Regions from separate parts of the Exiguobacterium sp. s183 genome, predicted to be linked through region 1. Evidence: riboswitches for the same ligand, from Rfam matches in the RefSeq annotation. Region 1 holds a riboswitch; the other holds the start of a gene.
The links. A riboswitch is a leader RNA that binds a small molecule or an ion and turns the genes downstream of it on or off. The one in region 1 is predicted to bind FMN.
Positions count from the first base shown of each region.

Region 2: linked by a shared signal. The riboswitch ahead of KNP62_RS00100 (ECF transporter S component) and the one ahead of ribD (bifunctional diaminohydroxyphosphoribosylaminopyrimidine deaminase/5-amino-6-(5-phosphoribosylamino)uracil reductase RibD) in region 1 are both predicted to bind FMN.

Region 1 is NZ_JACSKN010000006.1:179,842-195,784, reverse strand. It holds gene KNP62_RS13940 (DegV family protein) at 1-525, shown strand, start outside; gene KNP62_RS13935 (sensor domain-containing diguanylate cyclase) at 823-2,502, shown strand; gene KNP62_RS13930 (homing endonuclease associated repeat-containing protein) at 2,548-3,189, opposite strand; gene KNP62_RS13925 (undecaprenyl-diphosphate phosphatase) at 3,643-4,455, shown strand; FMN riboswitch at 4,536-4,677, shown strand; gene ribD (bifunctional diaminohydroxyphosphoribosylaminopyrimidine deaminase/5-amino-6-(5-phosphoribosylamino)uracil reductase RibD) at 4,831-5,895, shown strand; gene ribE (riboflavin synthase) at 5,895-6,536, shown strand; gene ribA (GTP cyclohydrolase II) at 6,536-7,711, shown strand; gene ribH (6,7-dimethyl-8-ribityllumazine synthase) at 7,717-8,181, shown strand; gene KNP62_RS13900 (GAF and HD-GYP domain-containing protein) at 8,308-9,543, shown strand; gene pruA (L-glutamate gamma-semialdehyde dehydrogenase) at 9,583-11,127, opposite strand; gene KNP62_RS13890 (hypothetical protein) at 11,299-12,102, shown strand; gene bcp (thioredoxin-dependent thiol peroxidase) at 12,115-12,552, shown strand; gene KNP62_RS13880 (alanine/glycine:cation symporter family protein) at 12,895-14,256, shown strand; gene KNP62_RS13875 (methyl-accepting chemotaxis protein) at 14,297-15,943, opposite strand, start outside.
Region 2 is NZ_JACSKN010000001.1:7,351-23,293, reverse strand. It holds partial or broken gene ptsG (glucose-specific PTS transporter subunit IIBC) at 1-399, opposite strand, end outside; gene glcT (glucose PTS transporter transcription antiterminator GlcT) at 621-1,466, opposite strand; gene KNP62_RS00125 (YuiB family protein) at 1,571-1,888, opposite strand; gene KNP62_RS00120 (NAD(P)/FAD-dependent oxidoreductase) at 2,016-3,227, opposite strand; gene KNP62_RS00115 (NAD(P)/FAD-dependent oxidoreductase) at 3,491-4,468, shown strand; gene KNP62_RS00110 (NAD-dependent epimerase/dehydratase family protein) at 4,508-5,362, opposite strand; gene KNP62_RS00105 (HesB/IscA family protein) at 5,475-5,831, opposite strand; FMN riboswitch at 5,930-6,072, shown strand; gene KNP62_RS00100 (ECF transporter S component) at 6,236-6,823, shown strand; gene KNP62_RS00095 (nucleotidyltransferase family protein) at 6,895-7,467, shown strand; gene KNP62_RS00090 (NupC/NupG family nucleoside CNT transporter) at 7,508-8,719, opposite strand; gene KNP62_RS00085 (YuzB family protein) at 8,922-9,158, opposite strand; gene KNP62_RS00080 (NAD(P)/FAD-dependent oxidoreductase) at 9,257-10,312, shown strand; gene KNP62_RS00075 (S8 family serine peptidase) at 10,555-11,985, shown strand; gene KNP62_RS00070 (YuzD family protein) at 12,212-12,499, opposite strand; gene KNP62_RS00065 (NifU family protein) at 12,628-12,855, shown strand; gene KNP62_RS00060 (TIGR01457 family HAD-type hydrolase) at 12,875-13,654, opposite strand; gene KNP62_RS00055 (DUF86 domain-containing protein) at 13,659-14,102, opposite strand; gene glpX (class II fructose-bisphosphatase) at 14,261-15,241, shown strand; gene KNP62_RS00045 (DUF975 family protein) at 15,285-15,943, opposite strand, start outside.

The sequences.
Region 1 (15,943 bases):
GAGATTGCAGAATTTAAGTTACTCGCTATTGATTCACGAGCGGGGATCTATACGATGGGGCTCATGCTGGAAGAGTTGATTGAACGTGTCGAACGAGGCGATGCGCTTGAAGACGTGGAAGCCTACATGAAGGAACGCGTTGAAGACGTACGGATTGAGCTGACCCTGCAAAATTTGACACAAATGCAAAAAGGCGGACGCATCTCAAAATCGAAGGCGTTAATCGGGAACATGCTTCAATTGAAACCGGTGCTCCGATTCGAGGATGGGTTGATTGTCCCATATCAGACGGTCCGCACGTATAAGAAAGCACAGGCTCACTTATTCGAAGTGTTGCGTGCAGCGATCGAGTCTGGTGAGTGTAAAGACGTCTCGATTTTCCACGGCAACGTTCCTGAACTCGCACAAGAGTGGAAAGAGCGACTCGGTGACAAGATTCCGATTCGGGTCGACACACTCGCACCGCTCCTCGGGGCGCATACGGGATCTGGGTCGATTGGAATCTCGTATTTGAAAGCGAAATAATTCATGAAGGCGGTTCTCGTGAGAGAATCGCCTTTTGTATGCTTCAATGTTGTTTTTGCTTTCGTAAAAATAGAAATGTGATTGTCAGTGAATAGATCAGTAGGAACGTGATGAGAAACATGGAAAGATCCATCGTTATAGCCTCCTTTCATTGACTGTTGCCGACATTCATGTCTACAAAACTTCTGATTGGGAATCTTTTCAATATTTCATTGTCTCAACTTTCAAACAATTGCTGGAATGTTTTTGCATTACGGGTCATACTAGAAAAAATGAACGAGAAAAGGGGAGAAGACGATGCGATTTCGGAAGTATCTAGTTCGGAGCTGGCTCGCGTGGGCAATCGTCTTCACAGGTGTGACGTATTTGACCTTGCACCACCTGGAATCGTTCGACTGGCCGTTGTTTTGGTTTATCTATACGCTAGGCGCTTTGTTCGTCATGAACCCGCTCAAGCGTAGACATCTCCATTTCACGTTCCATGAGATGTTCGTCTTTATCACGTTCTTCCTTTACGGGCTCGCCCCGGCCCTCCTGATGGGTCAACTTCTTTTGTTGACCTTTCAAGCGAGGACGTTCAATCGTCGGGTCGGACGTCGTCGTTTCTTACATTTCTATCCTTTGAATACGGTGATCGAGTGCCTTCTCGTCCTGTTACCGGGACTAGCCTATATCGGGCTCGGTGGACGCATCGGGGAGCCTGTTCATTTGATGCAAGAGGGAGTAGCGATGTTGGCGTTCCTAGGCACGCTTTTCCTGGTCCTGACGATGAGTTTTGCCTTGTCTTACTTCATGGTCGGGGAGCGGATTCCGTTCCCAATCATGTGGCGATTGATTCGATTTGACTGGCTCGTCGTGTCACTCGAACTGTTGTTCACGATGATTGCCATCGAATCGTATCACGTGTTTGGGTACGTCGGACTCATCGTCACGTTCTTCGTGCTATCTGTCTTAAAAATGACGATGTCAAAAGCAACGGAGACAGAAGAGACGAAAACAAAAGTCGATCAGGTCGAGCGATTGAAAGAACAGCTGTACCGTGTCGATAGCGAGCAACTGTTGATTGAAAAGTTTTGGAACGGATTGCGTGACATCGTAGAAGTTGAACGTGGATGGCTGCAAGTCAACCGAAAAGGGGAGCGAACGTTTTACGACATGACAGGACGCATCATCCCGAGTGTGCCGGACGCCTATACAATCGAGCGTTATCATGACGAAGATGAGCCATGTTTCGTCTATGATTCGTTACATGAATGGCACCCTGAGCTACAACAACAGCAACAAGAGCTGCATCATTCGGCGCTCGTCATCCAGCCCGTTTGGGGAGCAGCGACGGCCGTCAGCTGTATGGTATCGACGACAGCCAACGGGGCATATGAGACACCGATTGCCATCGAAGTGAACCGGCTCCTAAAAACGTTGTCGTGGTCGATCGAGCGAATCGATGAGCGGGACCGCTTGCAGTATGAGAGTTTGACGGACCCGTTGACGGGCTTACATAATCAACGGGCGTTACGCAGCTGGACGACAGAACGATTGAATGACGTGGCATCCTATCCGCTCTCGCTTTTCCTCGTCGACTTGGATCATTTCAAGTCGATCAACGATACGTATGGACATGCGTTTGGGGATGAGGTGTTGATTGAGGCAGGACAGTTATTCACGCGCAGCGTTCGGGCGACGGATCTGGTGACGCGGTATGGTGGGGAAGAATTTGTCTTCGTGTTTCCCCGAATGGATGAGGCGGCAGCCCATCTGGTCGGTGAAAAGATACGTGAAGCGTTGAAACGCCATGATTTTGGTACGGAAGGGACGCGCATCACGGTGACGGCGAGTATTGGGATCGAGACGATTCATGAATATGAAGACCTGGATACAGTACTCCGGCATGCGGACCGAGCCATGTATGTCGGGGCCAAGTTTAATGGTCGTGACCGGGTCGCCCACTATCAAGAACTATCCACAGAAGTCAGATGAAAGGAGGATCCACCAAATGGCGGATCCTCCTTTTGTATGAAAAGATTATGAGTTCGTATTATAAAGTTCTGACTCCACCGCATGAACGGCGGCTGACCAAGAGCCGTAGCGATGTAGGATCGCTTTTGTCGAAGGCTTGTTGTTGCGTTTCGCCCATTCTCGATATGCTTCGAATGAGAGGGAGAAGCCCATTTCCTGAATGGCCTCACGTAGCGCATTGGATAATTCTGTTTTCGAATAGGTCACACTTGCCTCAAGTCCTGCCTCGGCACAGGCATCATGCCACGAACCGAACGTCTTGACGATATGATAATGGCTCGGTGCCTTCGGATGGAGCTTTCGCCATTGCTGATACTTCTTCAAGGTGATGATCGAGCCCATGTCTCGCGAATAAAGTGCAAGCGTCTCGATGATGTCCTCACGTGTATACTTCGGCATTTTGTCTGGCAATTCGACAGTTGCTTCTCCATGCCATTCATAGCCTGCGATGGCAAGTGCCTCAGCCCATGACCCGAACTGTCTGATGATGGATTCAGGAGATGGCCAATTCTGTTCCATGGCAAAGCGACGGTAGACAGAGCGGCGTGGACGTTCCTTCAACAAGTCCCCGAGAAGGCGGATGCAATGGATCATCCTCTGTTGTTCGGTGGACAGGTGATGGGATTTAGTGGTTAGCGTTTGACTCAATGATGGTTCCTCCTTCCGTGGACTCAATTCTGAACCGACAAAGATGAAAAAAATGCTCCTACAATCATACTATCGGATGGTTTTTCGGATTTATTAACGTGATTTTGAAAAATATTAAACAATTTCTAAGAATTGGATAGGTCTAAAGTCACAGATAAACATTTCAAAAAATGGTAACAGTTCTATTACAAATTAAATCGAATTTCGAGATAAATGTAAACAAAAAGTTTTAATCAACCAAAAATGTCATATTTTTATAAAAAAGTACCCAACTGGAGAAATGGGGTCATCGCCTTCGCTCCAGATGAGTACCCTTCTATAATAAATTTAATTTTCAGACTAATCAATCGAATATTGAAATTACATCAAAAAATTTTTAACAGCTGGTCAACGAAAGTCCAATTCTGCTAAAATAGGCGCATTGAGTGAAAAACAGAAAAGAGGATTACCATTATGACAGTTTGGTTATTTTATACGTTGCTCGGATTGATCCAAGGATTTACGGAGCCGATTCCGATTTCATCAAGTGGACATCTTGTTATCTTCCAAGAATTATTTAACATCGACTTGCCGGGATTGTCATTTGAAGTTTTCGTAAATTTTGCATCGCTCCTCGCGGTCTTGACGGTCTATCGTAAAGATGTCATCCGCCTCATCGTCAGCTTATGGACGTTCCTGTTCAAGAAAGACCGGACTGATGAAACGATGGTCGACGTGAAGTTTATCGGCTTGCTCCTCGTCGCAACGGTTCCAGCCGGTGTGCTCGGTGTCATTTTTGGTGACTGGATTGGAGAAGTACTCGGTGGCGTCGCGACGGTCGGATATACGCTCATCATCACAGGTCTCGCGCTTTGGTTCATTCGAAACATGCGCGGGAACAAAGGAGACGGCGGAATCACGTTACGTGACGCCGTATTGATTGGACTCGCACAAGCGGTGGCGCTCATTCCAGGAATCAGTCGCTCTGGAGCAACCATCGTCATGGCAATGTTGCTCGGAATCAAGCAGGAATCAGCACTTCGCTTTTCGTTCTTCTTGTTCATCCCAATCAGTCTCGGGACGATGATTTTGGACGGACCAGCGTTATTTACGAACCCAGAAACACGTGACTTGTTTGGTCCGCTCATCCTGGCGTTCATCGCTTCTTATGTGTTGACTGCGATTTCGTTGAAGTGGTTCCAGCACATCATGGCAAAAGGTGAATTAAAGTATTTCTCATATTATTGCTGGATTGTAGGGCTTCTCGTCGTCCTCTTTCTCGCATAATCGAGACGCTACTCTCACGAGTAGCGTTTTTTGTTTTGCGAAATAAAAACAATTGCGATACAGTAAATCTGTACAAACAAATATTCCTTCGGGGTCGGGTGAAATTCCCAACCGGCGGTGATGGGCCATGCCCTAAGTCCGTGACCCGGGCGCACGTGTGCGAACGGTGGATCTAGTGAGACTCTAGAGCCGACAGTATAGTCTGGATGGGAGAAGGAACAAAAAACAGGTCCGCGTGACCTGTGCTTCGTCGTACGCTTTTCTGTAAAGAAAACGTTTATTTGGCTTGTCCAAAAACGATGAAACCCTCCCACCAAGACCCTAAGGACCGTTCCTTAGGGTCTTTTGTTTGTACGGAAAAAAGGAGGGAGAACGATGAAACAGTACATGCAACAAGCCATCCAATTGGCGAAATCTGCCGACGGACAGACGGGTGTGAACCCGCTCGTCGGCGCCGTTCTCGTCAAAGACGGTCGCGTCGTCGGGCTAGGTGCCCATCTCAAGGCGGGCGAACCGCATGCCGAGGTTCACGCCATCAAGATGGCAGGTGCGGCAGCGTACGGGGCGACACTGTACGTCACACTTGAGCCGTGCTCGCATCATGGAAAGACACCACCGTGTGCCGACTTGATTGTTGAATCCGGAGTCAAACGAGTCGTCATCGCCATGAAAGACCCGAACCCACTCGTTGCGGGAAAAGGGATCATGCGTCTGAAGTCGGCTGGCGTCGAGGTGGAAGTCGGTTTACTTGAAGAGGAGGCTCGGGCACTGAATCCAGCGTTCTTACGGGCGCTTGAGACGAAGCGACCATACGTCATCTTAAAGACGGCGACGAGTCTTGACGGAAAAGTTTCCTTGGATTCCGGTGAGAGTCAATGGGTGACGAGTTCGGAAGCTCGTCGTGACGTCCATGAACTGCGTGCCAAAACCGATGCGATTTTAACGGGAATTGGAACGGTGCTAGCGGATGATCCGGCACTGACCGTTCGATTGGACCATGAGACACGTCAACCGAAGCGAGTCGTCCTCGACCGTGACCTTCGCTTGCCTCTTGCGAGCACGCTTGCCCGAACGGCTGAAGACGTCCCGGTGCTCCTGTTCACCTCGTCAGACGACAGAGAAAAACGGGAACAGGCACGTGCCATGGGAATCGAGTTATTCGATTATACGTCGCTCGGAAACGTGCTCGAGACACTTTACGCGAACGGAGTTGGACGCTTATTGATCGAGGCGGGACCGACACTTGTCACGTCCCTTCTTGACGGAGGGTACGTGGATGAATGGGTCGCCTATCAATCACCGCGCGTGTTCGGCGGGAAAAACGGTGTTTACCGTTCACAACAAGAAGGTTCGCTGGATGCGATTTCTCGTTTTAAGATTCAGCAGGTCGAGACAATCGGACCTGATCTGAAAGTCGTCCTTCGAAAGGGGGCGCACTGATGTTTACAGGAATCGTAGAAGAAATCGGTTCGGTCAAAGCGGTGAAACGAAACGGTCCGTCCTTGCGGCTCGTCCTATCGGGGGCAAAGGTGCTCGATGACGTAAAAATCGGCGACAGCATTTCGGTAAATGGGATTTGTTTGACGGTCACAACGTTTGATGCGTCGACATTCGCCGTTGATGTGATGCCTGAGACACTGAAAGCATCCAGTCTAGATGGCGTGAAGCCAGGAACGCGCGTCAATCTCGAACGAGCGATGCCGGCGAACGGACGATTCGGCGGGCATTTCGTGTCCGGACACGTTGACGGCGTCGGGCGCATCACCAAGAAGCGCCCACTCGCAAATGCCGTATATGTCGACATTCAATGTGACCCTTCGCTTCTCCCATACATCGTGCCGAAAGGCTCGATTTCGGTGGACGGAACGAGTCTGACCGTATTCGACGTATCTGAACGTGGGTTTACGTTGTCGTTGATCCCGCACACGTATAGTGAGACCGTTCTCGGGTCGAAGCACGTTGGTGACCCCGTCAATTTGGAATGTGACTTGTTAGCAAAATATATGGAAAAACTAGTCGGACAATCAAAGATGACACTCGAATCTTTGGCATCACAAGGTTATGGAAAGGCGGGATGGTAATGTTTGATTCGATTGAACGGGCTATTAAGGAATTAAGACGCGGACGTCCGATCATCGTCGTCGATGACGAGTATCGTGAGAATGAAGGTGACTTTGTCGTACTTGGTGACAAAATGACACACGAAACGATGAACTTTTTAATCACGGAAGGGAAAGGACTCGTCTGTGCGGCCGTCGCCGAAGAAGTAGCGGCACGCCTTGAGCTTGCACCAATGGTGACGAATAGCACGGACCCGCATGGTACGGCGTTCACGGTCAGTGTCGATCATATCAATTCGACGACAGGCATCTCGGCGAGCGAGCGCTCCCATACCGTTCGTGAATTAGCGAACCCGACATCACGTCCCTCTGACTTTCAACGACCGGGACATCTCTTCCCGCTCATCGCCAAAAAAGGAGGGGTCTCGGTTCGTCGTGGTCACACAGAAGCATCCGTCGATTTGGCACGCCTTGCAGGCAGTGAGCCGGTAGCCGTCATCTGTGAAATCATTCGTGAAGACGGAGAAATGGCCCGCGTCCCGGACTTGGTTGATGTCGCAAAACGTCATGATTTGGCGTTCATCACAATCGAAGCATTGGTCCAGTATATGGAGACGAGTCTTGTCACGCGCGAAGCGGACGTGTCACTCCCTTCATCGAAAGGGACGTTTCGAATGATTGGATACGAGAATCGATTCGACCGACAAGAGCATGTGGCACTCGTGACCGAGACGCTTACAGACGTCCCGCTCGTTCGAATCCATTCGGAATGTTTGACAGGAGACGTCTTCGGGTCGTTCCGATGTGACTGTGGTCCGCAACTTGATGCCGCCATTAAGAGAATCGAACAGGAGTCGGGCATCGTCCTCTATATGCGTCAGGAAGGACGAGGGATTGGACTCGTGAATAAACTGAAAGCCTATGCCTTGCAAGAGGAAGGGTTGGATACGGTCGAGGCGAACGAGGCACTCGGATTCCATCCCGACATGCGTGACTATCGTGTCAGTGCGGCGATGCTCCGCGACCTCGGGGTGACCCGAGTACGACTCATGACGAACAACCCTGAAAAAGTCGATGCTCTTGAATCGTGTGGCATCACCGTCGTCGAACGTGTCCCGCTTCATGTCGGCGCGCACGAAGCAAATGAATCATATCGTATGACGAAACAACTCAAAATGAACCATATCGGAGGATGAATGAGATGACATATACATTTGAAGGTAATTTAGTTGGAGAAGGCTTAAAGATTGGAATCGTCGTCGGTCGATTCAACGACTTGATCACGATGCGTCTACTCGACGGCGCAAAAGATGCGTTGAAGCGTCATGGCGTGAAAGAAGAGGACGTGTCGCTCGCATTTGTCCCGGGTGCATTCGAACTCCCGCTCGTTGCGAAAAGAATGGCAATGAGTCAAAACTATGATGCGGTCATCACGCTAGGGGCCGTCATCCGTGGTGCGACGCCACACTTTGATTATGTGTGCAATGAAGCGGCGAAAGGAATCGCACAAGCGAGCTATCAATCGGAGGTCCCGGTCATCTTCGGTGTATTGACGACGGAGACGGTTGAGCAGGCGATTGAACGGGCTGGTACGAAAGCAGGGAATAAAGGCTGGGAAGCAGCGACGTCAGCCATTGAAATGGCCAATTTATTGAAGCAAGTGTGAGGAAGAACCGGGTGCATCGTCGCCCGGTTTTTCAATTGGGATAAGCAGGGTAAAAAGACTGAAAATTGGGTAAAATAAACTCATGGAACGATTGCATATATTCCAGACAAAAGGGAGGTTTGGCACATGGCAACTTCGCATGAATCATTGACGTTACAGTTACAACAACAAGAGCGACTCCATCACCTGCTTTCGTCACTCCTCAATCGCTTTTTAACAACAGAGATTGCGGATTTCAAAAAGCGGGTTGACCAGTCGCTAGCCGAACTTGGACATTATTTCGCGGTCGACCGCGTCTATGTCTTCGATTACGATTTCACGAATCAGGTTTGTCACAACACGTTCGAGTGGTGCGCCGAGGGCATCACCGCCGAGATAGACAATCTTCAAGACGTGCCGATCGACGTGCTGCCCGAATGGGTCAACACTCACGTGGCAGGTGAGACGATGTACATTCCACGCGTGGCAGATTTACCAGAAACCAGTGTCGTCCGCGGGATTCTCGAACCGCAGTCGATTCAAAGCTTGCTGGCGGTCCCGATGATGCAAGGCAAGACGTGCCAAGGGTTCGTCGGATTTGATTCCGTCGTCTCGGAGCGAACGTACACGGAATACGAGCAACAGGCACTGCAAGATTTCAGTAACGCACTTCTCGGTGCGGTCGAACGGCACCGGATCGAGGCGGGACGGGAAGAGGCACAGCGTATCCTCGCCGAGCGGGAAAAAGAAATGATTGATTATCAAGAGGGGCTCGTCCGGACGTTGTTACGGCTGTCCGCACTACGTAACAATGAGACGGGGAACCATATCGAGCGGGTACAAGATTTGTCGACGCTCTTTGCGACGATTTTATATGACCATCATCACCCGGACGTGTCGCCACTCTTCATCGAAGGAATTCGACTCGCGGCACCGCTTCATGACGTTGGGAAGATTTCTGTACCAGATTCGATTTTATTGAAGGCGAATAAGTTATCCGACCAGGAATGGGTCTTCATGAAAGATCATGTGCGCGTCGGGGGTGAAGTGTTGAAGGATCTCCAGATACAGTTCCCTCAAAACTACTTTATCCAAATGGCTTATCAGATCGCGCTCTATCATCATGAGCGTTGGGACGGGACAGGATATATCAAAGGGTTGAAGGGAGAGGAGATTCCACTCGCGGCCCGAATCGTCACCATCATCGACGTCTATGACGCGTTACGGACGGTTCGCCCGTATAAACCTGCTTTCTCCCATGACGATACGATTGTCGCGATGAAAGACATGAAAGGGGCGTTCGATCCGACGCTGTTTGATCTGTTCCTGCTCCATCAAGAAGAGATTGCCATCATGTTCGATCAGACTTTTAAAGCACACTAATAAAGGAGACGCTCCCCCGAGGGCACGTCTCCTTGTTGATTAGAATGTTTCAGATGTTGTTTTCGCTTGCATGTGGAGTTGGATGTAATCCGGTCCACCTGCTTTTGAATCCGTTCCTGACATGTTGAATCCACCGAACGGCTGGTAGCCGACGATTGCGCCTGTGCAACCACGGTTGAAGTAAAGGTTACCAACGTGGAAGTTTTGGCGAGCGAACTCTTGGTTTGCGCGGTCACGCGTAAGCACTGCACCTGTCAAGCCGTATTCTGTGTTGTTCGCGATGTCGATCGCTTCTTTAAAGTCTTTCGCTTTTGTGAAGGCGACGACTGGTCCAAAGATCTCTTCTTGCATGAGACGTGCTTTCGGGTCGACGTCTGCGACAACCGTCGGCTCGATGAAGTAGCCTGTTGAGTCATCGGCGTTTCCACCTGCGACGATACGTCCTTCTTCTTTGGCGACATCGAAGTACGATGTGATTTTCTTGAAGGCTGCTGCGTCGATGACAGGTCCCATGAAGTGTTCGTTCTTCTCTGTGTTTCCGACAGAGAGTTCGTTCGTGAGTTCGACGACGCGGTCAAGTACCGTATCATAAACGCTGTCGACGATGACGGCACGTGAACAAGCTGAACATTTCTGACCTGAGAATCCGAATGCCGATTTGACGATCGATTGTGCTGCGAGTTCGAGATCCGCTGACTCGTCGACGACGATTGTATCTTTTCCGCCCATCTCTGCGATGACGCGTTTGAGCCAGATTTGACCTTCGTTCAATTTAGAAGCACGTTCGTTGATGCGGAGTCCCACATCACGTGATCCTGTGAAGCTGATGAAACGAGTCTTCGGATGGTCGACGAGGTAGTCTCCAACTTCTGCACCCGGTCCTGGGATGAAGTTGAGGACACCTTTTGGAAGACCTGCTTCTTCCATCACTTCGACGAATTTTGCAGCAACGATTGGTGTCGTCGAAGCTGGCTTCAAGAGAATCGTGTTACCGGCAACGATTGCCGCAACCGCTGTACCGGCCATGATTGCGAACGGGAAGTTCCATGGGCTGATGACGATCCCGACCCCGAGTGGGATGTAGTCATAACGGTTGTATTCGCCTGGACGGCTCTCGACTTTCTTACCAGGTTTGAGTTCTAGCATTTGACGTGCATAGTATTCCATGAAGTCGATCGCTTCTGCCGTATCCGCATCTGCTTCGTTCCATGGCTTACCTGCTTCTTTGACGAGATAAGCTGAGAACTCGTGCTTGCGCTTGCGGACGATGTTCGCTGCTTTGAACAAGACGTCTGCGCGGACGGCTGGGTCGACATGGCGCCATGAGTCGAATGCTGTGAGTGCTTCTTGCATCGCACGTTCTGCGAGCTCTTGGTTTGCTTTTGAGACGCGACCGATCACTTCTTCTTTGTTCGCTGGGTTGTAAGACGTGATTTTTCCTTCCGTCGTAACCTTTTCCCCACCGATTACGAGCGGATAGTCTTTCCCGAGCTCACCGTTCACTTTCTCGATTGCCGCTTGGATCGCATCGGCATTCTCTTTTTGTGTAAAGTCTGTGAATGGTTCATGTTTGTATGGAATCATTCTCGTTCCCCCTTAAAGTGATGTTGAGCGTTAAAGCGCTTACGTCTGTATTGTATCGAAATTATCGTAGAAATCCTAGTGAAACAATTTTCCAGAAATACATGCCATTGGAGCGACGATTCGAGACATGGTAGGATGGGGGAGAACACGGCTTTAGAAAGGACGAACAACATGAAAAAATGGCTCATTCCGCTCCTCCTCGTCTTCACGCTTGGCGCATGTGGGAACGACGAAGAGACGGTTATAGAAGAAACGAAACGCGCATTGCCAGACGCTGTCACGGAAGTGTATGCAGACTATCAAACGGCGCTCGAATCGGGCGATGCCGAGGCGCTCGCAGCCATCGACTACGCGGGTCGATTGACTGACATTCCGGCGACCGGTGCCGTCACGCGTCAGCTCGCCCCGGGTGACATCTATGAGAGTTGGGTCAACGAGGACGAAGACGTGGCGTTTCTCGTTCATGAAATGGTCGACCAAGACGGCAATCCGCTCCCGAACCGGCTCAGTAAAGTCGCTGTGAAAGAAGGCGACGACTGGTCGCTCGTCATCACGCCGACTGCGTTACCAGAGGATGTTATCGCCGAAGTCGGAGAGCTCCTCATCGGGATACAGGCCAACGAATATGGGGTCAACGCAGAAGCGAACGCCCGTCTTGCAGAGGTTCCGGAAGATGAGGCGGGACCAATCTATGACCGAGTCAATGCCCAGACCGACTATACGGCACTCGAGGCGGACAATAACGTCTTTCTTTTGATGGCGGAGACGTTGACGGTCGAAGAGAACCAAGCCATCATGGCCGATTATTTTAAAGCATATGAGAAGTGGTATACCGACAATGAAGAGACGCTTCAAAAAGCGGCCGCCACTGAAGATCCAATCGAGTATATCGAAGTTCTCGATCCATTAAAGACAAAACTAGAGGAAGCGATCGATGGTTTTGACGAACAACTCGTCGACCCGTCGTTCGGTTAAGGAGGAAAACAGATGCTCGCACCTACATTTTCATTACCAAACCAAAATGGAGAGATGGTCTCGCTGAAAGATTATTTAGGTAAGAAAGTCGTTTTGTATTTTTATCCTCGTGACTCGACACCGGGTTGCACGACGGAAGCGTGTGATTTCCGTGATGCGATGCCGAAGATGGAAGGCGCGGTCGTCATCGGGATTTCAGCGGACAGTCAGAAGAAGCACCAGAACTTTATCGCGAAGAATGAGTTGCCGTTCGACTTGCTCGTCGATGAGAATCATGAAGTGTCTGAATTGTACGGCGTTTGGCAACTGAAGAAAAATTACGGGAAAGAGTACTACGGCATCGTCCGTTCGACGTTCCTGATCAATGAAGACGGCTATATTCAAGAAGAGTGGCGTAACGTCAAAGTGAAGGGACACGTTGAAGAGGTCGTATCTGCCATTCGTTCGTAAAATGAGCAAAAGCGGTATTAGACTGTAGACTACATAGGTCTACAGTTTTTTTTGACCAAGTACAGGCACGGAGCTGCATCGCTTTCTCATCGAGAAATAGTCTCTTAATCAACGATTCGTATGGATTGTGAAATCGCTGCTTTTAGATTCTGAGATATATTACAATCATATTTCGAAATAAATTTTAAGAAGCTCTTAAGAACAAGGTTTCAGGGAAAATATTACAATTATATAACGTGTTGAAAACGCTTTCTTTCAGTGGCGTACCTTGACTCGATTGTGAATGTTCTGAAAAATATAGGGAGAGCGCTCAAATCAAGAACGTAGGAGGAGAGCAACACAGTGAATCAAATTGAAAGTTGGCTGTCGAGTTTATCAAATCTCGTATGGGGGCCACATCTATTAATCTTACTCGTCGGGACAGGAATCTTCCTGACCGTCCGTCTCGGCTTTATTCAAGTGACGAGGCTTGGTGTCGGCTTGAAAGAGGCATTTATTCCAAAGAATGAAAAACCAAAGAAGAAACAACGAGGGGACATCTCGCATTTCCAAGCATTGATGACGGCCTTGGCGGCCACGGTTGGTACCGGAAACATGGTCGGTGTCGCGACGGCGATCGTCCTCGGGGGACCAGGCGCAGTCGTTTGGATGTGGTTATCCGGTTTTGTCGGAATGGCGACGAAATATGCGGAGGCCATCCTAGCGGTCAAATATCGCGTTGTCGATGAACGAGGCGAAATTGCCGGTGGACCGATGTATTACTTAGAACACGGGCTAAAGAAAAAATGGCTCGGCATGTTGTTTGCCTTATTCGCATCGGTCGCAGCTTTTGGGATTGGGAACGGGGTACAGACGAACTCAATCAGTCTCGCTTTGAACAATTCGTTCAACGTCCCAATGGTTGTGACAGGAATCGTCATGATGGCGGTGACGGCGTTTGTCATTTTAGGTGGTGTCAAATCAATCGGAAAAGTCGTCGGGATCTTCGTCCCGTTCATGATTTTTGCATATGTCGGAAGCGGGCTCGTGATTCTCATCATGAACTTTGAATTGGTACCGGGTGCCTTATCGACGATGTTCTCGAGCACATTCAGTGCCGAGGCCATCGGTGGAGGTGCGTTAGGTGCTGCGATTCGCTACGGGGTCGCGCGCGGTGTGTTCTCTAACGAGGCAGGACTTGGATCTGCACCGATTGCGGCCGCGGCAGCGAAGACCGATTTCCCGGGACGACAAGCACTCGTCTCGATGACACAGGTGTTGATTGATACACTCATCGTCTGTTCGATTACCGGACTCACGATTGTCATGGGTGGTCAATATACGGAAGGACTCGAAGGGATTGCTTTGACGCAAGCGTCATTCGCCTATTTCTTAGGACCGATTGGTGAAATCATCGTGACCGTCTCACTCGTCTTCTTCGCCTATTCGACCGTCCTTGGCTGGTGTTATTACGGGGAACGTTCCGCATACTATTTACTCGGGGAAAAAGTCATCGTCCCGTATCGTGTCCTCTATATTTTAGTCGCAGGACTCGGTGCGATGACGACGAACTTGAATTTGATTTGGTCCATCTCGGATGTGTTCAACGGTCTCATGGCGATTCCGAACTTGATTGGGCTCTTGTTCCTGTCGGGTGTCGTCGTCGCCGAGACAAAGCGATTCGAACTCGAACGAAAAAAAGAAGCGGCGCAGTCTGCCGCATGATTAGAAAACCCGCCGAACAGCACGTGTCGGCGGGTTTTTGTCATACCTTGAATTGTCGAATCAATGAATCGAGCTCTTCCATCTTTTGTTGCGATTGTTCGGTCGCTCGGTTCAACTCAGCGAAGCGATCGACGGACATCGTCACTTTTTCAGCAATCTCCTGAGTCCCGAGCGCTCCATTGTTGACGGTCGTCGCCACGTCTTGAATGACGCCGATCATATTTGATGTCAGTAGCTCAAGCTCACCCGCGGCAGCGGCGAACTCGGTCGCCGTCGTCTCAAAACGTCCCGCGTCCTCGCTATATTGGCCGGCCGCCTCCTCGAGTTGGTCATAGTCTTTCAACACGTTCGTATCGAGGAAGTGAAGCATCTGACCTGAGCTTTCATTCAAATGATCGACCGAATGGAGGACGGTCGTCGAGATGGCTTGGATGCGTTCGACGGTCGCTCGGCTTGTCTCGGCAAGTTTTCGAATCTCATCAGCAACAACGGCAAATCCACGACCGGCCTCACCGGCACGCGCTGCCTCAATGGAAGCGTTGAGGGAAAGCAGGTTCGTTTGGGCGGCGATGTCGAGAATATCGTTCGTGAGCGTTGCGATTTCACGGACAGCTTTGGCGTCTTGCATCGCTTTCTCTAAGTTCGTGCGTGTCGACTGCAGAACGCTGATGGCGTTCTCCTTCGCTTCCACCGCATGCGACTTCAGAGAGAGGGCGCGTTTATCAATCTGTTTGGCTTCGACTTTTCGCTCATCAGCCATCGTCACGATATGATGAATCGTCCGTTCCATATCCGACGCAGACGCGTTCATCTCTTGCGCGCTCGCGGCCGTCTGTTGCATGCCGGCGGTCAAGTCTTCGGTCGTCGCCGCAGTCGTCGTCATATACGTATCGAGTTCTTTCAATTCGTCATACATATGGGTTGATTGTTTCGTCACGCCTGTTGTCACATCGTTCACTTGCAAAATCAACTGACGTAAATTGGCGATGAACTGATTGAAGTCACGGGCAAGTCCTGCGAACTCGTCACGACGTTTCACGGGAATCGACGTCGTCAAATCGCCTTCGCTCGTTGCGAGTTCGTGCATCTTCGTCTTGAACTCTTTGAGTGGTTCAAAAATCGAACGGAAAATGAAGAGCATCATGAGAATCGTCATGACAGCCGCGACTCCGAGAACGATGAGAAGTGTCAGCTGAACCTGTTCAAACATCTTAGCCGCAGCAGCTGTGTCCGTTTGAATTTCTTCACGGTTCAAGTTGACAAGAAGACCGAGAGCGTTCGAAAGGGTATCCGCGCTTGCGGTAGCCGTATCACGAATGTATTCTTCCGCAACTCCTTCACCTTCTTCATTTGAAATACGGATAAGTTCGGTCATGACAGTCTGGAAGTCGTTCCAGTTCGCACTAGCTTCATCAAAAAGTTGTTGATCCTCTTCCATAATAATTGTCGCTTCATAGCCATCCATCCGCTGTTCTAAAATCGCGACGGATGCTTGAATGTCTCGCTCGATATTTTGTTTCGTCACCGCATCGTCGACTAGAGCGTGACGAATGAGGTGGCGTCGAATTTCGAGCAATTGTTTATCGACCTGATGGATTTGGTCCATCCCCGGTACCCAGGAGACGGTCATATCTTCTTGAGCCGCTTTTGAGGCGTTCAAGGCATACCAAGAGTAACCGCTTACACC
Region 2 (15,943 bases), on a different contig from region 1:
TGTTTGGAGTGTTGGGATACCGAGTACGTTCGCGTATGCTGGGTCACCTTGTGCTAACACTTCAGGTGTGAGTTCGAGCCAAACACCCATCACTTTGTTCATGATCAAGAATCCGACGATTGCCGCAAGTCCGGCAACCCCGTCACCTGCTAAACCGATGGCGACACCGACTGCGAACAAGAGCGCCAAGTTCGAGAAGATGATTCCACCCGCTTGCTCCATCAATTGAGCGAATTTCACGACGCCTTCGTTTGTTAACCAACCAGCGCGTGATGTAAGTTGTGGGTTTTGCATTGCGTTACCGAATGCAAGAAGAAGACCGGCTGCCGGCAAGATCGCAACAGGAAGCATAAGTGCTTTACCGACTTTTTGAAGAACACCAAAGATCTGCTTAAACATCAACATTTCCTCCTTTTTTTAAGTACGTATAAACAATATGATAGCGGCGTAGATGTCAGACAACCGACGTATCTAAACGTTTTCATAAATCACGTTTATAAAAACAGAAAAGGCATGAATAAGGATAGAACGTAGACCTCTCCCAATGGAGAAATCACATAACGTTCCACTCCTTACTCATGCCTGATCGAATCAGTAACACGTAAGACACGTGGTATCATTTATCTACTTGTTAGGCGCTGGAGATGCATCGTCAAATATGTCGCTTCACCTCGTGGGACGGGACGCTTTAACTCGCGTTCCATGATGCCCATCAGCTCCCAAGCAGTACTATAGCATAGCGGATATTCGTCGCGCAACACCTTTTCAATTTTTTGTGGTGCCTCGACCATCTCACCCGTCGCAACCCGCTCAACGGCGTACCTTAAGTGCCGAAGTAAGCGCTTATAATCGAGTGAAGTTCGGTCCAATTTTACGTTCAAACGACTCTCAATCGTCTGGACGATTTGGCCGATGATTTGGTTATGACGATTCACTTCCAGGACATTTTTGAACGTCGTCGCTGAGTGAATATGGAGGGCAATGAATCCAGTCTCCGCATCTGGAAGAAGTACGTTCAATCGTTCATGGAACATATCGACGATTCGTTCCGCGAGCGCAAACTCGTTTGGATAAAGGGATTCCGTCTCAAGTAAAAACGGATTCGTCACTTCCATCCCTTGCTCGATTCGTTTCATCGTGAAGAACAAATGGTCGGTCAAGCCGATATGAATGTGCTCATCGACTTTTTTACCCGTACTCGTCTCGATGAAGCCGACGATTTCTTGCATGAACGCAATAAAATCCTCATCGACATGTTTGACGAGCTCTTGATACTGCGACTGTTCTTCTTTATCTGTCAGTTGATACACTTTCTCCGGGACGCTGGCCGGGTCGACGAGGTCGCCTGGTTTTTTGCCAAAGCCAATTCCCTTCCCGAGTAGAATGACTTCCGGATCCGTATCATGTTGACAAATGACAACGCTATTATTCAACACTTTTTTGATCGTATACATCGGTAATGTCATTCGCATCGCATCCCTTACTAAAAATCGTTTCGCTATCTAGTATATCGGTTCATGCCCTAAAAAAGTAGGGACAAAACAAAAAAGGCGAACATTTCTGTCGCCATTTAAAACATTGAATAACCGCTCTTTCGTAAGAAACGAATCGTCACGCCAGCCAAGATTGCTCCGAGCAACCCGAAACCGAGCATGAACAAATCGAGAAGTTGCAATCCGACGAGTCCTTCATAGATTCCCGTGAGTGCAGTTGACGTCTCGGTCACGTAACTCGAAAGTTTGACATTATCAATCATCATGATGACAAAAATCGGATAAATGAACACGAGTGTCCATGTCTTTTTAAGTAACATATTCAAGATGAAGCCGATACTGAAAAAAATCGTCATATATAAGACGGCCCCAATGACTGCTTGGATAATATGCATGTGATGTCCCCCTTGTCCGCTCTCCATTATACAAAATTCTGACCGACGTGGTCAAAGAACTTCCTATGACAATTTCGAAAGAAAACAGCTCGTTCTGAATCAGAACGAGCCGTACGTTAATCGAAAATTAGAACTTCCCTTTTTTGAGGACAAGTCCGTATTTTTTCAATTCGATGAAGTGTTTGTTGTCGATGACTTTCTTCATGAATGAAGCGTTGCGACCGAAGATTTTTTTACCCATGACGATTCCGATTCCATCGTTATGACCGAGTGAAGCAACTGTTCCTTTGCTCTCGTAAGTGAACTTCGAAGTCGATTTGCCATTGATGAGCGCAGCGATGTTTTTCGCAACGTTGTGCGCTTGTTGTGTTGCGATTTGTGCCGTCGGTGGGTATGGACGGTTCGAAGCAGGGTCCATGACTGCCGAGCAGTCACCGATGATGAAGACGTTGTCGTGACCTGGTGCACGGTTATCCGCTTCCACCATGACACGGTTACGAACCGCTTCAAATCCTGATTTTTCGATGATCGGGCTACCACTTACGCCACCTGTCCAGATGATCGTGTTGGCGTGGATCGTTTCCGTCGTGTCACCTTGAAGTGGACCAAACGTAACGACACCTGGCTCAACACCTTTGATTCCGTTACCGAGTTTCATCTCGACACCGTTACGCTCCAACCATTTCTGTGCGTACGTTGTGAGTTCTGGGTCGAAACCTGGAAGAACCGTTGGCGCTGCTTCAATGTTGACGATACGAACAGCTTCGCGTGGAACGTCATATTGTTTGCAAAGCTCTGGGATTCGGTTGACGATTTCACCGAGGAATTCGATTCCCGTGAATCCAGCACCACCGACAACAATCGTTACGAACGAGCTGTCAGAAGAACCGTTTGTTTTATATTGAGCGAATGAGTACTCGATGTGCTCTTTAATTTTACGAACACTGTTCAATGAGCTAATTGTCATGGCATTTTCTTTCAAGCCTGGGATACCGAATGTTTCCGGTACACCGCCGAGACCGATGACAACGTAGTCGTATTCGACGACGGAACCATCTTCAAGCGTAACTTGTTTCGCAGCAGTATCGACGCGATCGACGATCCCTTTGACAAGTTTCACACGTGATGGGTTCACAATATCGTTAATGTAAATGCGTGCTTGGTCTGGGTTCATCGTTCCAGCAGCTGGTTCGTGAAGCCAAGTCGTTTGGTAGTGATAATCATGCTTGTTGATGAGCGTGATGTTCGCGTCACCTGCAGCGAGTGTCTTTTGAAGGTTGACGGCTGTGATGAGTCCGCCAAAGCCCGCGCCAAGAATAACAATGTTAGGTCGTTTCATGTTCATTTCCACCTTGTTTAAAGTTTTGTTTTTTCGAACAACTATGTTGTGTGTTTCTTCACATAGATGTTCACAATAAAGCCCATTCTTGTTCAACATCTGTTCACAATTGCTTCTGTTTCATTGTACGCTCTTTAAATTGAATTCTCAATGGAAAAGCTTATCTTCTTGAATTTTTTTTGAAAGTGTTGCATGTTTGTACTGAATGGATTTAATTCAATAAACTCTCTATAATAAATGTATACGCTTTGAGGAGGAATTCGATGAAGACGACGAAAGATGTAATCATCATCGGTGGAGGTCCGGTTGGACTGTTCACCGCATTTTATGCAGGCATGCGCCAACTCGATACGACGTTGATTGAAAGTTTACCGCAACTCGGCGGTCAATTGTCAACGCTCTATCCTGAAAAATATATTTATGACATCGCTGGCTTCCCGAAAGTGAAAGCACAGGATCTGATCGATCAATTAAAAGCACAGGCTGATCAATTCGAGCAAGACTACCGCCTTGGCGAAACGGTCGAAACGGTGGAACGTCTCGAGGACGGCACGTTCGTTTTGACGACGAATAAAGAAGAGTACCATACGAAAGCGGTCATTATCACTGCCGGAAACGGTGCCTTCTCGGCTCGTCCACTCGGTCTTGACGGTTGCGAAGATTACGCAAACCTTCATTACTTTGTCGACAACATGGAGAAATTCCGTGATCGCCGCGTCATGATTGCCGGTGGTGGCGACTCTGCTGTCGACTGGGCACTCATGCTCGAAGGGATCGCGAAAGAAGTACACATCGTCCACCGCCGTGACCGTTTCCGTGCTCACGAACATACGGTCGAACAAATGAAGGCATCGACGATTAATGTCCTTACGCCGTACAACATCGAGTCACTCTCAGGTGAGACACACATCGAATCTGTTGAATTGACGGATAAGGACGGCGAGTCGAAAATCGTTGAGATCGATGATTTGATTTGTAACTACGGATTCGTGTCATCTCTTGGCCCAATCAAGAACTGGGGAATGGAATTTGAGAAGAACACGATCCGTGTCGACTCACGCATGGAAACGACAGTTGCCGGGATCTTCGCTTGTGGTGATATCGCCACATACGAAGGAAAAGTGAAGCTGATTGCGACAGGTTTTGGTGAAGCACCAATTGCCATCAATCAAGTGAAGCAACTTGTGGACCCGACTGCACGTCATCCGCAACACTCGACATCTGTATTTGCCGGGAAATAATGATCAATCCTCTGTGGACCGTGTCCACAGAGGATTTTTTCATTTCCGCATCGTCTGAATGATGACCCGGTCAATCCAGTCATCGAGTTGCGTGAACACGAAGCCCGCCTTTTTCGCTTCAGCGATCGACATGTAATAGTCGACGTCCGAATCATATGGGGACGACTCCCCATCTTTTATGATATGGACCGGTTTTCCGACATGTTGTCCGATTCGCTCCATTAAAGCACCCATGGAGATGAGACCGTCACTCGCTGCGTTGAAAGGACCAGTCACGTTCGCACGTCCCACCCATTCTAAAAATGCTGCTGCTTCCGCACTCGAGATGAAGCCCATCTTCGCTTCTGGATGATGCAGCACAATCGGTTCCTCGTTGCGAATCGCGTCCACATAAAATTTGAGTCGATCTGTATAATCATCTGGTCCGAGGACGATCGGTAAGCGTACGGTCGCAACTGGGAATGAAGCTCGATGGAAGAAGAACGACTCAGCTTCTCGCTTCCCTTGTCCGTAGTCATGCTCAGCCTCTAGATGATATTCATAATGGAGCGGATTAAAGTCACTTTCTTTTAATTCAGGACCCGGCGCGTAAACCGACATTGTAGACGTCAGGACATACTTTCCGACCTTGTCCAAGAACGCATCTGAGGCGATTTTTGCCTGATACGGAGTAAAACAAATGTTGTCATAGACGAGATCGTAACGTTCGCGTGCCAAGTCTTTCATCGTCGCGACCGATTGCCGGTCTCCTTTGATGGACCGAATCCCTTCGGCTTCCGGCACTTGCAACTGCCCCCTCGTCACAATCGTCACATCATCCCCCGCCTCCGCGAGTCGTAAGGCAAGTCGTTTCCCGAAATAGCGCGATCCTCCAAAAATCAATACTTTCCTCATCACCCTAGCCCCCTTCAATACGATTCTCTTCCCTACATTCCCTTTCCCCGACGTTCCGTAACTGGTCGAATCGCACAAAAAAAAGACTATGGCGCTCCATAGTCTAAAATAATTAACATTCTCCTGGTGTACCGGCGTTCGTCGCCGTTCGGAAACTTGAACCGCAGCCACACGTGGCGATGGCATTCGGGTTTTTAATCGTGAAACCCCCACCGAGCATCGACTGTTTGTAGTCAATCTCGAGCCCATCGACGACCCCGTGATCGACTTCTGCGACGATGACGCGGACGCCGTGATGGTCGAATTGAATATCTTTATCCGTCTTCTCCTCATCAAAGCCCATTCCATATGAAAGTCCTGTACATCCGCCACCTTGGACCTTCACTCGCAAGTATTGCGCATCTGGACGTTCGGTCTGTTTCATCATCTCTTGCACTTGAAGTGCTGCTGATTCTGTCAAATGAATCATCTGAACTCCTCCTCATTTTATCTTCATTTCAAGTCAATTGACTTGTAGTTTTGTACATTATCTTGTATAACTAAACTGTAACAAAAAAAATTAAATCGTTCCATCTTCGGGGCAGGGTGAAATTCCCGACCGGCGGTATTGAAGAATTTATTCTTCTCAGCCCGTGAGCGAGCAAGGCGTTGCTTGCTGATTTCGTGAGATTCGAAAGCCGACAGTACAGTCTGGATGGGAGAAGATGGCGGCATCCGACCGATATCCGGATGTTTTCTTTGACGTGGACTTTTCCACCTTGGAAAACATCTATTTCGTATGCGCGTAAACTCTCCCGATTGTCTTCATTGCAATCGGGTTTTTATATGCGACGGGTGCCATTCATCGAGGAGCGACCTAAAGGAGAGATTCTGATGAAAACTACGCGCAACAAACGACTGACAACTATGGTGACTTTGGCGATGCTAGGGACGATCTCGTTCGTACTCATGCTATTCAACTTCCCGCTCCCATTTTTACCACCATTCCTCAAAGTGGATTTCAGTGACATTCCTGCACTCATTGCCGGAATCGTCTTTTCCCCACTCGCAGGTGTCGTGGTCGTCGGATTGAAAAACGTCTTGTACTATGTCTTTAACGGTGGCGGTGTCCCGGTCGGAGAAGTCGCAAACTTCTTCGCAGGTGTCGCATTCATGTACCCGGTCGCATGGTTCTACCACAAACGGAAGACGAACAAAGCACTCGCTTCCGGACTACTCGCCGGTACAATCACGATGGCACTCAGCCTCGCCATTTTAAACTATCTCGTCATCTTGCCAGCCTATGCTTTCTTCTTCGGAATGGCAGATATGGCCGACCCGGCCGTGAAGACGGACCTCGTCCTTTACGGGATCTTACCGTTCAACTTGATTAAAGCAATCTTGATCAGCGCACTCTTCGTTCCACTCTTCTTGAAATTGAAGCCGTGGATCGAACGTCAGCGCGTACAACTTCAAGCATAATCGATATACGAGCACTTAGGCGTTGCCTAGGTGCTTTTTTTCAATCCGATGGATCAGGAGGAGTTTGATTGATGAAACATGAAGAGGATTTGATTGATTTTTTACAACAAGATGCAGAACTTATGAATCACCTTCGCACCGTTGCTACCCTTCGTCTGCCAGACTGGTGGATTTGCGCGGGCTATATTCGCGCAAAAATATGGGACCATCTTCATGGATACGATGCACCGACCCAAACGGACGACGTCGATGTGATTTATTTCGACCTTACCCAGTCGGAAGAATCCATCGAAAAAGAATTAGAACAGGTGTTGAATCAACTCGACCCGAGCGTACCTTGGTCTGTAAAAAACCAAGCGAGGATGCATCATGTGAACCATTTGCCACCATATACGTCATCGGTCGATGCGCTAGCGCACTTCCCCGAGACGGTGACCGCAATCGGGGTACGTCTCAATGTAGACGGTGAGCTCATTCTCTCAGCACCCTATGGCGTTCAAGACCTTCTCACACTACAAGCTAGACCTACACCGTATTTTGAAACAAGCACCCCAAAACATCCAATCTACTTGAAACGAATGGCTCAAAAAAATTGGACAGCTCAATGGCCGAACGTCAAATTGTATATATCATCCCTACACTAAAAAACGCGACCACCGAAGTGATCGCGTTTTCTTATACTAATTAGAGAAGAAGTCCAGCCAATGTAGCTGACATCAAGTTTGCAAGCGTACCTGCGAGAATTGCGAGGACACCCATACGTGCGATGTCACCACGACGGTTTGGCGCCATACCACCAAGACCACCGAGAAGGATCGCGAGTGATGAAATGTTTGCGAAACCACAAAGTGCGAATGCGATCATTGCTTCTGTACGAGCTGACAAATCACCAGTACCGATGATTGGTGCAAACTCAGAGAAGGCAACGAATTCGTTCAAGACTAATTTTTGACCGAGGAAGCTACCAAATTGTACTGCATCTGCCCATGGTACACCGATGACGAATGCAAGTGGCGCGAACACGTAACCAAGGATCAATTCGAGTGACAAGCTATCAAATCCGAAGAGTCCGCCGACTGAACCGAGGATCAAGTTGACGAGCGCAATCAATGAAACGAACGCGAGAAGCATTGCACCGACGTTCAAAGCAAGGAAGAGACCGTCAGAAGCACCACGTGCCGCTGCATCGACGAAGTTCGCCGCTCTGTCTTCTTCTTCCTCTGCAATCTCGATGTCATCATCGTATTCTTCTGTTTCTGGAACGATGATTTTCGCGAACAAGAGACCAGCTGGAGCTGCCATGAAGCTCGCTGCGAGCAAGTACTCGAGCGGTACACCGAGTGCTGCGTATCCAGCAAGTACAGAACCGGCAACCGATGCAAGACCACCGACCATAACTGCGAAGAGCTCAGACTGTGTCATCGTAGGAAGGTAAGGCTTGATGACAAGCGGTGCTTCCGTTTGACCGACGAAAATGTTTGCTGTTGCTGAAAGTGACTCTTTACGTGACGTTCCTAAGGCTTTCGCGAGTGCCGTACCGAGGATACGGATGACCCACTGCATGACGCCAAGGTAGTAGAGTAACGCGATTAATGATGACATGAAAACGATAATCGGAAGGACTTGGAATGCGAAGACGAAGTTGTCACCGCCGACCGCTGTTCCGAATACGAACGCGATCCCGTCACCGGCCGTATTCAAGATGGCTTGAACCCCGCTCGAGATCCATTCAAGTGCCGAACGTCCCCAAGACGTGTACAGTACAAGGAAAGCAAACGCGAATTGAACAGCGAACGCTGCCAAGACCGTGCGCCATTTGATGGCTTTACGGTTGGTAGAGAAGATGTAAGCGATTGCAATTAGTGCCAAAATACCAACCACACTCATGATTTTCATTGATGTTGTGCTCCTTTCATATTAAACAAAGCGATTATATGTGTCATACCCGAAAAGAGATGTGCCCTACCGTTTGAAACGCTTTCTTTTTCTCGTTGTTAAACGTCAGACAACCTACATTCGAACCTCTTAGAATATAACATCCATCTTTTTAAAATGCAACGGGTGAAATAAAAAAGTTTGAGGTCATCCCTCAAACTTTTTACCATGCCATCTCTTCTATTTTTTCATACACCTTCGTCACTAACTCATCCGGTGTTTCACCGGTCACGACTTCCCCGTCGACGAGGCAAAAGAGATCAAGGGAACAGACGCCACAGTAGCCTGTACAGCCGTATTCGACCACATCGAGATCAGGATCAGACTCTAATTTCGCTCGGGCCACTTGTGAGCCCATCGCTAAATTCGAGGCGCAAAATTCGATGATTGGATTCATCATATATGTCACCGTCTTTCTTTACGTGAATTATCGGAAAATGGTTCTTCTACGGCAGATTATAACATGATACAGTTGAAGAGTAACAAAGGGGGATTATTATGCGCAAATTAGTCGTCTTAGGGGGCGGTTACGGGGGTATGCGTGTCATCGAAAGAGTTCTTGGACATCAGTTGAAGGACGTATCGGTCACGCTCGTCGATCGCTTACCTTATCATGGATTAAAAACAGAGTATTATGCGCTCGCTGCAGGAACAGTCTCGGACCGCGATATTCGCATCGATTTTCCGGAAGAAATTGACTACATATACGGACAAGTCACGGATATCGATACGGAAGACAAGATGGTTCTTCTCGCGAGTGGAGAAAAAGTACCGTATGATGACCTCGTCATCGGATTAGGCTGTGAAGACAAATATCATAACGTCCAAGGGGCAGCAGAGTTCACGTACAGTATTCAAACACTTGAAGAATCACGAAAAACACAGCAAGCGATCAACGGGTTACGGCCTGGCTCGGTCGTCTCGGTCGTTGGAGCCGGATTATCCGGCGTCGAACTCGCAAGCGAACTACGCGAGAGTCGTCCTGATTTGACGGTTCGCTTGTTTGACCGTGGACCTTCCGTATTATCATTCTTATCCAATCGTGTCTCCATGTATGTGCAATCTTGGTTCGAAGAGCACGGAGTCGAAGTCATCAACAACGCCAACATTACGCGCGTCGATGCCGATGGATTATGGAACCATGAAGATTTGTTCCCTTCCGACTTGACCGTATGGACAGCCGGTATTCAACCGGTCGCTGTCGTACGCAATCAAGGATGGGAGCTTGATGGAGGCGGACGTGTCAAACTGACGGAGCACCATTTCGTCCCTGGCCTACCAGACGTATTTGTCGTCGGAGACAATGCGAGCTTGCCATACGCACCGTCCGGACAGCTCGCCGAAGCTCAGGCGGAACAAATCGTTCAAGTGCTCCTCTGTAAATGGAAAGGACTTGCCTATCCAGAGTTACCAGACATCAAATTGAAAGGGACGCTCGGTTCCCTCGGTAAGAAAGCAGGCTTCGGGGTGTTCATGGGGAAACAATCACTCACCGGCAAAGTCGCCCGCTTGTTGAAGTCCGGCATTCTTTGGAAACATAAAGTCATCAAGTAAACAATTGCGAATGGACCTGACGGGTCGATTCGCTTTTTTCATGCACCGCATCACCGATTTTCTGTTACCGTTACGTCCTCTTGAGTCAAAAGTCTTGTATCTGAATCCCCTGTATCCTTATCTAAATATTCAGATTTTTAATGCCATCGACATATTCTATCCGTTGGAAATACTTGTTACTCTATGAACACGGCAGTACGACATCCTGTCATCTTGCCTACTACCTTAAAGGAGGAAACAAGTTGAAGAAAATCTGTAGCACCGTCCTTGCATCATTGCTCGTCTTATCAACCGTCCCAGGAGGCGCGGAAGCCGCCCCGAACAAGGAGAAAGAACGCGTCCTCGTCGTCTTCAAAGAATCGGCAAAGAAAATCCCGCTCTCGATTGAAGGCATGGAAGTTAAACAACAGTATTCGAATATTCCTGCAGCAGCACTCGAAGTTCCGAAAGCTGCCTTGAACGGACTGAAGAATAACCCGCATGTCGCACACGTGGAAGTCGATCAAACGGTACATATCGAAAACCAAAACCAGGATTGGGGAATCCCTAAACTTCAAGCTCCTTCCGCTTGGCAAAGTGGATTCACTGGGAAAGGTGTCAAAGTATCCGTCGTTGATACGGGTATTTCCGCTCACCCTGACTTAACGATTGCTGGTGGTGCCTCGTTTAGTACGGTCACGAGTTCTTACGCCGACGATAACGGTCACGGTACGCACGTCGCCGGGATTATCGGAGCCCGTAACAACAGCATCGGTACGGTCGGAATCGCTCACGAGGCAAGCATCTATGCCGTCAAAGCACTTGAGGCGAACGGTAGCGGTAGTCTATCAAGCATCATCGCCGGTATTGATTGGTCGATCACAAATGACATGGACATCATCAACTTGAGTCTTGGGACGACAAGCCCTTCGACGACACTCCAACAAGTCGTAGATCGTGCGAATAACGCAGGCATCCTTGTCGTTGCGGCAGCCGGAAACAACGGACGTACCGATGGGTCGGGCGATCTCGTTAACTACCCAGCGCGTTACAGTTCGGCAATCGCCGTCGCTGCGACGGATATCAACAACAACCGTGCCTCGTTCTCAGCGACAGGTGGCACAGTCGAAGTCGCAGCACCTGGTGTCAGCATCAATTCAACCCTCTCAAATGGCGGCTACGGTCAAATGAGCGGGACATCGATGGCGACGCCTTACGTTGCAGGTAACCTTGCGCTCATGAAGCAAGCCTTCCCAACGTTATCGAGCACGCAACTCCGTACGAAATTATCGCAAGATTCGATTGACCTCGGTACGGCAGGTCGTGACACTTGGTTCGGAAATGGACTCGTCCAAGCCCCTACTTCTGGTGGTACGACACAACCGGTACAAGCACTCACGGCGACAGTATCGACTTCGAAGTCATACTACTACGCGGGTGAAGTCGTCTCGATTTCTTCAACAGTACGTAATTCGAATGGCCAAGCGGTCGCGAACGCCGATGTCCGTGTGACGGTCACACAACCGAACGGCGCGACACTCGTCGGTACAGGCAAGACGAATGCTTCAGGAGCGATCACGTTCACACTCTCTACGAACTCTTGGTCACAACGCGGTACGTATCAAGTGAAGTCTGACGCGACGCTAACTGGTTACACGGCTGGTTCAGCAACGTCTTCGTTCCAACTTCTTTAACCGAAAAAAATCGAGCGCTTCGCTCGACTTCACTGATTGACGAACCAAGTCGCATCATACGACCTGGTTCGTCTTTTTTTGATTCCAATTCATCAGGTAAAGTGTTCAACAAGTACTCTAGTTTTGTAAAACTGATAAAACAAATCCTCATATTTCGTTTTCGAAAGAATAGGTAAACAAAAAACGAACCTTGCCTTCGCATGGTCCGCCTGTCGTCAATACTCATTTATGATTGCTTCGCTTCAATCGCCGCATATACTTTTCTTAACTGAACGACGCCTTCATCAATTACTTCCCCGTCTAACAAGACGAGCGGATAGAACCATTCGTCCTCTTTAAGTGCCTGTGCAAACTCGTCTTCACTCTGTTCGAAGTCGATATATTCGAACGAAAAGGATTGCTCTGGATACTTTCGTCCGAGTGCACTTTGTAACCATTCATACGTCTCGGTCGAACTCGGTGCACCGACACAACTCGCACATTGAACTTCAGCCCCATATACCGTAATTTTCATCTTCATTCCCCCTCAAAACCATTATACAAAATCCTTCCCTTACTCGATGATGAAACGCTCAGCGTAAATGATTGAGAAACACTCTCAAACTTGCTAGAATAAAGTAGAACGAGAAAGGGGTAGATACCATGGAAATGTTTGATCAAGTCCAAGAAGTGCTCGATAAATTGCGTCCGTTCTTGCTTCGTGACGGCGGAGACGTCGAACTCGTAGATGTCGAAGAAGGCATCGTCAAGCTCCGTTTGATGGGTGCTTGCGGCAGCTGCCCGTCTTCAACAATCACGCTAAAAGCTGGTATTGAGCGTGCGCTCATCGAAGAAGTACCAGGCATCGTCGAAGTAGAACAAGTATTCTAAGCAAAAAGGGAGACATTCGTCATCCCTTTTTTTCATGCTTCCATTCATCTAAGCTCTCAACCATATAGGTTGGGAGTTTTTCTTGTTCTTGGATAAATGCCGGTCCATGTACACCTGAATTCACATGGAGTGTACGAATGCCACCGTTGATTCCAAATAAAATATCTGTGTGATAGTTATCCCCTACCATGACGACATCTTCTTTATTCAACCCAATCATATCGAGTGCGATGTCAATCATGACCGGTTCCGGCTTTCCGATGAAGAAAGGATCTTTCTCCGTCGTCACGGTCAACACAGACGTGAGTGATCCGTTCCCCGGTAAAAATCCACGTTCGGTCGGAATGGCGATATCCCCATTCGTCGAGATGAATCGAGCCCCTGAACGGATGGCGATTGCGCCTCGCGCCAACTTCTCATACGTGATGTGTCGGTCGAGTCCGATGACCACGTAGTCCGCCTTCGGTTCGTCCGTGACATGAAAACCACGAGACTCTAACGCGAGACGGAGTCCGTCTTCCCCAATCATATAGACGGTTGCTCCTGGCGACATCTTCTCAATATAAAAAGCTGTCGCCATCGCGCTCGTCAAGACGTTTTCTGCCTTCACATTTGCGCCCATCGCAATCAATTTATCCGCGATCTGTTGTTGTGTCATCGATGCGTTGTTCGTGACGAACAAATACGGGACGCCCGTCGCTTCTAGTTCGTTGACGAAATCAACCGCTGCCTGAACGGGTTCTGTACCGGCATACATCGTGCCGTCTAAATCAAACAAATATCCTTTAATCGGTTCCATCCAATCACTCGCTTTCTGGTAAGAATGCGGACACTGGTCCAAGCTCGACTTCTAAGTAGTGACGAACTTGTGCGGAGAATGCCGTGAAGTCTTGTTTTGACGTTTTCACCCACTCATCAAATTTTGATGCGTCGGCGTGCACAAACTCACGAACGTAATAGGCACGTAATCCGACGAGCGCTTTCGTCGCGTTCGCCGTCGTTTCATCAAGTACACGCTCATCCAGTAAGATGTCGACAATGTCTTCATAACTGCCCGGATCTCGCATAATGAACCCGTCAATCATCGAGTTCCCAACATCGATGACACCTTCCATAAGAAGGACGGCCATTCGCTGTTTCGCAAGCTCCACCGTGAACGCATCCCCCGTCAATTGATCGGTGTGCGCTAACATCGTCTCCATTTGTTCCAGTGTCTGATTAATCTTCTCTCTATTCACAAAATACATGATGATCCCCCCTGCTGTTAATACTAATGCTTTTTCGGTCAGGAGAAAAGAATCTGTCCTATTTACATCATTTATAAAATTGTGATACACTAATCAACGGATTTAAACCGTAAAAAGTATAACACATTGAATAGAGATAACGTGGAGGGTACAACATTATGGAACGTGAATTAGCATTAGAAATCGTACGGGCAACAGAAGCAGCAGCACTCGCATCATCGAAATGGATTGGACGCGGTCAAAAGAACGAGGCCGATGATGCAGCAACGTCAGCGATGCGAGAAGTTCTCGGAACGGTCAACATGGATGCGACAGTTGTCATCGGAGAAGGTGAACTCGATGAGGCCCCAATGCTCTACATCGGGGAAAAACTCGGAACGACATTCGGTCCGAAAGTTGACATCGCTGTCGACCCACTCGAAGGAACATCCATTGTCGCAAAAGGCCTTGGAGATGCGATGGTCGTCATCGCCGTTGCTGATGAAGGTGCCCTCCTCCACGCACCCGATATGTACATGGACAAGCTTGTCGTCGGTCCAAACTTAAAAGGGAAAGTCTCCCTCGACGAACCGCTCGAGTCAATCATTGAAAAAGCTGCGAAATATAATAATAAGCGCATCGAAGAAGTAACGGTCATCATGCAAGACCGTGACCGCCACGAACACCTTCGTCAAGCCGTCATGAATGTCGGCGCACGTGTCAAGCTCTTCGAGGATGGCGATGTCTCTGCCGGAATCGCTGCTGCCGTCAAATCGAACCCAATCGATATTTTCATCAGTACAGGCGGAGCTCCTGAAGGAGTCATCACAGCCGCTGCTGTCAAAGCGCTTGGTGGAGACATGCAGGCCCGTTTACATCCGATGAACGAAGAGGAATCAGCTCGCGTCATCTCAATGGGAATTGAAGACCCACTTCAACTCCTTACGCTCGACGACCTCGTCAAGAGCGACGACTGCATCTTTGCTGCGACGGGTGTCACGTCAGGTGAGTTGCTCGATGGCGTCAAGTTCTTGACGGATGATATCGTCGAGACGACGTCACTCGTCATGCGCTCGAAGACACGCACGATTCGTAAAGTCGTGGCTGAACATCACTTGTCATTGAAACCATACTTACAAAAAACTGAAGTCAACGCCTAAAAAAAACGCCTTGCTCAATAAAATGAGCGAGGCGTTTTTTTGATTAGAATCCTTGTTCCGTTCCGTGTACCGGCTCGTCCGAACCAACTTGATTGTCGCGAATCGAGTCATAGAACGTCGCATACGTTGTCGAGAAGTAAGGCCCGATGAAGAAGAACCCAATCCCTAGTGTCAAAATACCGACGAGGAACCATCCGAAGAACGACAAGAAGAGCATGAATGCTTCCATCTTGTGCCCGTCCATGAGACGACGCGATTCTGTGATCGATTCAAGTGCTGAAAGCTCAGGCTGATCGCGTAAGATATACGGCGTAAGCGAGTACGAGAATCCTTTGATAATTCCAGGTACGATGAGCAATAATGTCCACAATACGAGGAACACACCCATCACGAAAGACGTGATGACATGTTTCACATAACGTTTTTGGAACGGCTTGAACAATGTCGAGAGTGATGCGCCATTTCCGCGTGATACGTTAAGCGCGAGCCATGACCAACCGATGGCAAGTGGTGCAATCAAGATTTGAAGAACGTTCGACACGAAACTTAACGTGACGTCTGTCGATGTGAGCGGCTCTGTAGAATTCGGGTCCACAGGTGGAGCAAATCCTTGTGGAATCCCGTTGATGATCATGAACAAGAGTGCCAATCCAGCCATGAGCCACCATTTTCCTTTCAGTGCTTGTCGTGCATGTTGTTTCC